One region of the Leuconostoc garlicum genome, then DNA from elsewhere that is predicted to be linked to it. Evidence: riboswitches for the same ligand, from Rfam matches in the RefSeq annotation. Region 1 holds a riboswitch; the other holds the start of a gene.
The links. A riboswitch is a leader RNA that binds a small molecule or an ion and turns the genes downstream of it on or off. The one in region 1 is predicted to bind lysine.
Positions count from the first base shown of each region.

Region 2: another riboswitch for lysine. It lies ahead of lysA (diaminopimelate decarboxylase); the one in region 1 lies ahead of alr (alanine racemase).

Region 1 is NZ_CP016329.1:402,366-406,717, reverse strand. It holds gene A9176_RS02030 (ABC-F family ATP-binding cassette domain-containing protein) at 1-729, shown strand, start outside; gene A9176_RS02025 (biotin--[acetyl-CoA-carboxylase] ligase) at 731-1,474, shown strand; gene A9176_RS02020 (2'-5' RNA ligase family protein) at 1,515-2,042, shown strand; lysine riboswitch at 2,233-2,400, shown strand; gene alr (alanine racemase) at 2,479-3,591, shown strand; gene A9176_RS02010 (aspartate-semialdehyde dehydrogenase) at 3,631-4,352, shown strand, end outside.
Region 2 is NZ_CP016329.1:1,618,954-1,623,305, reverse strand. It holds gene A9176_RS08205 (transcriptional regulator) at 6-554, shown strand; gene A9176_RS08200 (nicotinate phosphoribosyltransferase) at 551-1,927, shown strand; gene A9176_RS08195 (hypothetical protein) at 1,931-2,272, shown strand; lysine riboswitch at 2,330-2,505, shown strand; gene lysA (diaminopimelate decarboxylase) at 2,607-3,905, shown strand; gene dapD (2,3,4,5-tetrahydropyridine-2,6-dicarboxylate N-acetyltransferase) at 3,924-4,352, shown strand, end outside.

The DNA of each region.
Region 1 (4,352 bases):
AAGGCGCGGGCCTCAACTTCAAAGCAAGCGAAGTCACGTGAAAAGATGCTGGCGCGCATGGAAAAGATTGATCCACCGTCAGAAACATTACAAGCAAAATTCAATTTCCCTTATGTGAACTCACAATCTGCCAACGCATTGACAGTTAATGATTTGTCCGTTGGTTACGTGACCCCAGTCTTGGAGCCAGTAACTTTCTCAGTGACAACGGGACAAAAGATTGTCTTTAAAGGGTTCAACGGGGCTGGTAAGTCGACATTGATTAAGTCAATTCTCGGTGTGATTCCTGCCTTACACGGGACAGCTGAATTCTCACCATCTGCCGTCGTTAACTACTTCGACCAAGACTTGGCATGGGATGATGACACAAAGACGCCATTACAAGAAATGCAAGATCGTTTCCCAACGCTAGAACCAAAGGCGTTGCGGACACGATTGGCTGCGGCAGGGATTAACGCTGAAAACGCGCAAAAGCCGCTGCAACAACTTTCTGGTGGTGAGCAGACAAAAGTGAAGTTGGCCATTATGGAAATGAAACCAAGTAATTTCTTGATTTTAGATGAGCCAACCAACCATTTGGATGAAGGGACGAAAAATGCCCTACGGGCAGCGATTGATAAGTTCCCAGGAAATGTCATTATCGTTTCCCACGAAGTGAGCTTTACAAAGGGCTTTGGTGACCGTGAATTAAACGTTGCGGCGCTATCCTATAAGAAAGAAACAGATTAGTATGGTGCAACTACTGACACAAAACAACATGCCGAAAAACATGACAGTTTTTGATGTGGTTGCGTCAACAATGATAAAAGGTCGAGACATGCTGAACGCAGGCGTGGCTCGGCCTTTTGCTGTGGTTGCCAATCAACAAACGGCTGGGTACGGGAAATTTGGGCGCCAATTCTTCTCACCGCGAGGGAGCGGTGTGTATATGACGTTTGTTTTTGACGTGCCAACTGGTAATTTTGATGCCGGACTATTGACCACTGGCGTGGCCGCAACGATTGCGCAGGTCATTTTTGAAGTGACTGGTATTCAAGTAGCTATGAAGTGGGTGAATGATTTATATTATCAGGATCGCAAAATTGCCGGCATTCTTGCCGAGGGCATTCTGACCGCAGGTCAGCTCACGCAAGTCAGTATTGGCGTTGGTTTGAATATTTTAGCCACGGTTGTGCCACCCGAACTGCGGGATAAAATTGGGGCACTTGACGTTGATGTGGATAAAAATGTGTTGGTCCGTCAGATTTTCACAGCCTTGCAAGCCGACTTTGCGGGTTATCAACAAGGGCAACATCTTGCCTATTATCAAGCACATGCTTATTTAACAGGCCGTTACGTGTCAGTACAAGTTGGGCAAACCGTTATCACTGGTAAAATTGTTGGGGTTGGGCAACGTGGAGAATTACTACTAGTTGATGATAGTGGTAGTTCACATGCTTTGTTGAGTGGCGAAGTAACCAAAGTCAATTTTTAATGTTGAATGGTTCATCATAACGAACAGGACGGGAAATGTGATGGGATTGCGATCAATTTTATTATTACCACGTATTAATCATGACCTTGTCCATGACGTGAGACAACGGTATGATACGCTGTATCAGCATGTTGCGCCACACATCTCACTGGTTTTTCCTTTTGAGAGTGACAGTTCAGACGATACAGTGATACAGGTTGTCACGGATGTGATGCAGCGTTTTTCGGCGTTTGATATCACATTGAACCGAGTTGCTGGTGAGCCTGACAATGGGTACGTTTGGCTAGTTATTGATCAAGGCGCTGCCATAATTACGGCTATGCATGATGCGTTATATCAGGCACCAATATTTGCTGCCCATCTGCGACAAGATATCCCCTATATACCCCACATGACAATTGCACAAGGTGTGACACCAGAGCAGGCGCAACAGTTAATCGTAGCATTGGGTCAAACACCACTGACAATCATGACGACCATTGTGTCAGTGAGTGTGGAACATATCCTAATCAACGATGATTCAGATGTCTTCTGTCAGGTGGCATTGCGGTGTGCGCATGAAAATTAGAATTATTGGTCCTGTGGGTAGTGGGAAGACAACATTGGCTAATCAAATCAGTGTACGTACGGAACTGCCAGTAATGTCCTTGGGTGAGCTTAACTAGGATGACTGGCCACTGGAGACCGACAGTGGTTAAAACAGTCATTTTAAATGCATTTGACAAAATAAAAGTATTAGAATAGAATAAAAACAATGAGAAAATCATAGAGGTTGCCGTAGACAAGAGTCACTTGTGGAGTATTGATAGATACGCTGAAACAAGTAAAAGGGGATATGGCCGAAGCACTGACACTATCATGTCAGTTAGCTGGGCCATTGGTTAAGAGCCAATGGACTGTCGCGGATGCGGGGTGCTATGACGGAGATAAGCGTTTTTTATTGCGATCCGTGACTGCCCCCCTAGCAGCCACGGATTTTTATTTTATGAGAAAAAGGTGTGACTATGGTAGAGGCAATTACAAGGCCAACACAAATTGAAATATCACAAAAAGCTTTAAAAAATAATGTCGCCGTCGTGAAGCAAACATCAGGCGCAGACAAAATCTTTTTGGCTGTTAAATCTAATGCCTACGGCTTGGGGTTAATCCCAACGTCTAAAGCAGCTGTCGCGGGTGGTGTCTACGGCTTAGCGGTAGCCATTATTGATGAAGCTTTGGCCTTACGCCATGAGCGATTGACGGCACCAATTTTAATTTTAGGGATTTCACCAGCAGAATATGCGGAATTAATGGCTGTCCAACATATTATGGCTACGGTTGTGTCGCTTGATTGGTTAAAAGAGGCGGCGACTTATTTGTCCGGTGAACAACGTTTGCATGTCTCGTTAGGGGTTGATACGGGAATGGGACGAATTGGTTTCCGTGATCGTGCAGCGCTGGCCGAAGCCATTGCTTATGTCCAAGCACATCATGATTTATTTGACTATGTTGGCTTAGCGACGCATTTTGCCGAGTCCGATTCGGCTAATACTGATTATTTTGAGATGCAACTGGCGCGTTGGCATGCGCTAACTGATGGCTTACCGGAACCAGAATACTATCACGTCGCCAACTCTGGGGCTGCCATGTATCACGCTGACGAAGTCCCACACGACGTCATTCGCGTGGGGACAGTCCTGTATGGCGTGGAACCTTCCCGTGGCGAATTGGCCGATGGCCATGAGTTGCAGCCAGTCATGGCTTTGCGTAGTGAAATCAACTTTGTGAAGCAACTGCCGGCGGGTGAAGGCATTAGTTATTCCCACAAATACACCACGACGGGCGACGAATGGATTGGCACAGTGCCAATTGGCTATGGCGACGGGTGGTTGCGTAAGCTCACCGGCTTTAACGTGATTGTTGATGGGCAATACGCACCCATTGTTGGTCAAATCGCCATGGATCAAATGATGATTCGCTTACCACGAGAATATCCTGTGGGAACAAAAGTGACCCTCATTGGTCGTGATGGTGGGTTAGAAAATACTTTGGAAGATGTCGCCCAACACGCGGGCTTGGCCCCTTGGGAAATCATGACTGGGATGCAAGATCGCTTGCACCGCGTACTTGTCGATTAGGACACACAGCGTAACAAACTTAACATTGAGGAGAACAAAATGACAGAAAAAACTTATCATGTGGCAATTTTGGGCGCCACTGGCGCAGTTGGCACACGTTTGCTATCACAATTGGAACAATCAACGATTCCGGTTGGTCAAATTAAGTTATTGGCTTCAGCACGTTCGGCTGGCACGACTTTAATGTTTAAAGGCGAACCAGTGACGGTTGAAGAAGCCACGCCAGAAAGTTTTGACGGTGTTGATTTGGTCTTAGCATCAGGCGGCGGCTCAGTTTCAAAGCGCTTTGCGCCTGAGGCAGTTAAGCGCGGTGCCGTTGTTGTCGATAATTCAAGTTATTGGCGCATGCATGATGACGTGCCGCTGGTGGTACCAGAAGTCAATGAAGCCGCTTTGCAAACGCATCAAGGCATTATTGCCAATCCAAATTGCTCAACCATTCAAATGGTAGTGGCCTTGGAACCCATTCGCCAAGCCTATGGTCTAGAGCGGGTGATTGTGTCAACGTATCAAGCTGCCTCTGGGGCAGGCCAATTAGGTTGGGATGAATTAGTCGCGCAAACAACGGCTTATAACGCCGGTGAACCGGTCACGGCATCCGTTTTGCCAGTCCGTGGTGCGGCTAAGCACTATCCATTAGCCTACAATTTACTGCCCCAAATTGATGTATTTGAAGATGATGGGTACACCCATGAAGAATGGAAAATGATTCACGAAACCAAGAAAATTATGTTTGGTGATAAGGATTCCCGTGACGTGAA
Region 2 (4,352 bases), 450 kb from region 1:
TAAAAATGAATAATATTGAAAAATTACAACAATTAACACACATTACCACACAAGAAATTGCGGACGCCTTGGATGTTAACGCTGATTTGGTCAAAGAATGGCAAGATGATGCCAGTTTGCCAACGATTGCGGAACTGGAAGCTTTAGTCGGTATTTTTTCAAGTCAACTCGATGCCCAAGGCATTGAAGCCCAAACCAAATCACATCCGATTCACATTCGTTTGTCGATTGATTACTTGTTGAATCTTGGTTTGACAATGTCAGATTGGATCACGTTAAAGTGGGCTGTGGAAGGTCAGTGGCAAGGCGATCAACTTGTGGTTGGTTTCTTCCATAACGGCAAACTTACCCGTGTGGTGGTTTCTGATGACGAATTTGTCGCTGCCTTTGCAGGATATTTGATTTTGCAAACGGAAGGCGAATTTGAACCTTATATTGATGAATTTGATGATGATAAAGTCTATGATTGGCGCTTGTTACGGCTACATGGGGACGATTACCACGATGTTACCCGTGAGTTAATCGCAACAGACTTACCGGAGATAAAAGCATGACGGAAAATGTCATTTTGGCAACGGATGCCTATAAATTAACCCATCATTTACAGTATCCTGCCCAGTTAACAAAATTATATTCTTATGGCGAAGCGCGCGTTGGCGGCCAATATGAACAGGTGAGTTGGTTTGGCTTGCAAATGATTTTAGACGCCTATTTCCGCCAACCCATCACGGATGAGATGATCGATGAAGCGGCTCGTGTGAGTGAACTCACGTTTGGCACAGCAGCCTTTTTTAATCGCTCAGTTTGGGAAAAAGTCCGTGATCTGGGTTATTTCCCCGTTAAAATTAAAGCATTACCTGAAGGTATGACAGTGCCAGTGGGCAATGCGCTCTTTACGATTGAGTCAACGGCTGATTGGTTTGCCACTAGTTTGAACGCGTTAGAAGACGTTTTGATGCATGTGTGGTATCCAACAACCATTGCCACGAATTCAATGGTCATTCGGCAACGGTTAACGCCATTATTTGAACAATCGGGTACGCCAGCCAATGTGTCGCTGGCAGTTAATGATTTTGGGTTGCGTGGCGCGACGTCATTAGAATCTGCTAAACGAGGTGGTGCTGCCCATTTATTGCACTTCCGTGGCTCTGATAACATGGCAGCTTCGGCGTATTTTGACTTAGTTTATGGCGTGCCTGGACGGGCTTTGTCTGTCTGGGCAACGGAACATTCGGTGGCGACGTCATATGGTGCTGACGCCGGTGAATTCGCCTATGTCCATGCGCAATTGGATCGGGCACCGGATGATGCTATTTTATCCATTGTCATCGATTCATACGATGCGCTCAATTTTGTGAAAAATGTGATTGGGTCACCGGAAATTAAAGCACGGATTATGGCACGTGAAGGCCGAATTGTTCTCAGACCAGATTCTGGAGATCCACTAACCATTGATTTGCAAGTACTCGACCTGCTTGCTGAAATTTTTGGGACGACGACAAATGACAAGGGTTATCGCGTTTTGCAACATAATGTCGGCATTATTCAAGGCGATGGCATGAAAGCAGACACAATTATTGCCCTTTATGAAGCTTTGATGGCCGCTGGTTGGTCAGCGGATAACTTGGTGGTTGGCTCTGGTGGTGGTTTGTTACAAGAAGGCTTTACCCGAGACACCGCACGCTTTGCTATCAAAGCAGCCTATGCGGAGACCGCCACTGGTGAGCACATCAACATTCAAAAGAAGCCTAAAACGGATGCCACAAAAGCGTCAAAAGCTGGACTACTTAAAGTGATTCGCCGAGATGGCCAAATTGTCACAGTATCACAAAGCGAACCAGGAGAAGATCTCTTGACAACCGTTTATGAGAATGGCGTTTTTGCCCCCGTTGATGGGCAAGCGATAATACAACGTGCCCAAGTGTGAGGAATGATCTTGAATTACCAATTTAAAAAAGCCAGTGACATCACAACGGATGTCACAGTCGAACAACTAGACATCAAAGCTGCTGCGCAAGCTTATCGTGAACGCGATCAACGTGACCACAAGCCTAAAAGTGAAATGAGTCAAGCGCTCGTTGGCCGTGGCGTACAAGCGCTTGGCACAGAGGCAGCAATCGGTAAAGATGAACGTAAGGCTAAAGTACTCGCCTTGTTTAACGCCGGGATGACAAGTTATATTGATTTAGCTTTTGAAATGAATTTATCAGAAGCAACAATCCAAAAATATGGCAAAGAATTAGGATTAACTTTCATTGACACGCCATATTAAATTAAAAATTTGACATTTTTAAATGCGTAAGCTATTATAATAACAACATAAAATTTAATTTCACATAGAGGTTGCGATTGACAGGAGTCGCTTATCTGAATTGTTGTAGCAATTGGGAGGGTAAGTCAAAGGGGAAATCGCCGAAATGAACGAACACTACAAAGTTGGTTTGTTGGGCTAATGGTTAAGAACTATTAGACTGTCGTTAGAAATAACGGTGAGCTATGGAAACTGTCAAAAATGCAAGCTTTAGAAGCCTTTTGTCCGTGACCATGTCTCGAACAGAAGGCTTTTTATGTTATCAATTAGGGCATCGTTAAGGTGGAGAAGGTATATGAATTATTCAACAAACGCACAAGCACATTTGACCATTGACGGTGTTGATGCCGTCACATTGGCCGACACTTATGGCACACCGTTATATGTTTACGACGTCTCTAAAATCCGTCAAACGATGCGTGCGTTTAAAGCAATTTTTGAGCGCGAAGCTGTCCCTTATGTTGTGAGTTATGCCTCAAAGGCATTTTCAACGAAGGCCATTTATCAAGTTGCCCAGCAAGAGGGTATCCACGCAGATATTGTCTCGGGTGGTGAATTATACACGGCTCTGGCAGCAGGTTTTCCAGCAGCACATTTGAGCTTTAATGGCAATAATAAGAGTTGGGATGAGCTAAGCATGGCGGTGCGTGCTGGCGTGGGCACGATTATTGTTGACAATTTCTTAGAATTGCAATGGTTATCAGAAATTGCTGCTGCGCACCAAGTACAACAAGCTATTTTACTGCGTATTTCGCCAGGCATTTCAGCACATACCCATGAATTTATTAGTACTGGTCAGCAAGATTCTAAATTTGGCTTTGATTTATTAACTGGTCAAGCAAAACGTGCTTACGAGATTGCACGGTTGGATACAAACCTTGTTTTACGTGGCTTACATGCACACATCGGGTCACAGATTTTTGATGTCACGGGCTTTGAAAAGAACGCAGCTTTACTTGCCGATACAGCTCATAGTTGGGGTTGGACGCCAGCCGTTATTAACGTTGGTGGTGGTTTTGGGATTCGGTATACCGATGATGATACGCCATTGCCTGAAAGTGACTATGCTGCAGCAATCATTGCCACGCTGAAAGCAAAAGCTGAAGCATTTGCCTGGCCAATGCCGGAAATTTGGATTGAGCCAGGGCGTTCGATTGTTGGGCCAGCCGGGCAAACACTTTATACAATTGGGTCACGCAAGAATATTCCGGATTTACGCCAGTATCTTGCCGTTGACGGAGGCATGGGGGATAATATTCGACCAGCCCTTTACCAAGCGAACTACGATGCGGTGTTAGCCAATGATCCCAATGCGCCAACGACTGAAGTTGTGCGGGTTGCTGGTAAATATTGCGAATCAGGGGATGTTTTAGTTTGGGAGCAAGCGCTACCGCAAACCAAACCTGGCGACATCTTAGCCGTTCAAGCAACTGGCGCCTATGGTTATGCCATGGCTTCCAATTACAACCGCAATCCACGACCAGCAGTAGTTTTCGTGGAAAATGGCGCACATCAATTGGTTGTGGCACGGGAAACTTATGCTGATATTGTCGCGTTAGATCGTGACTACGACCTTGCCAACACACCAGAATAATCAAAAGAGGATAAAAACATGACAACGACAGAAAATGCAGCCCAAGAATTGATTGATTTCATCGCCAATGCCAAAAAAGTCACGCCGGTGAAGGTGACTTATAAAGGGGTCTTAGCCGGTGAAATTCCGGTAACGGTGCAACAATTTGGCGGGGTGTCATTTGGACAACTGATCGGCGATTGGGCTGATATTGCGCCACTGATTGCTAATTTACCAGCTGAAAATGTTTATATTGAAAATGATGCACGGCATTCAGCTGTCCCATTGCTCGACAAAAAGGCTGTGAATGCCCGTATTGAGCCAGGGGCAATTATTCGAGATCAGGTCACAATTGGGGATAATGCCGTCATTATGTTAGGCGCAGTCATCAACATTGGTGCAGAAATTGGGGCCGGCACGATGATTGACATGGGTGCCATCTTAGGCGGTCGTGCGATTGTGGGTAAG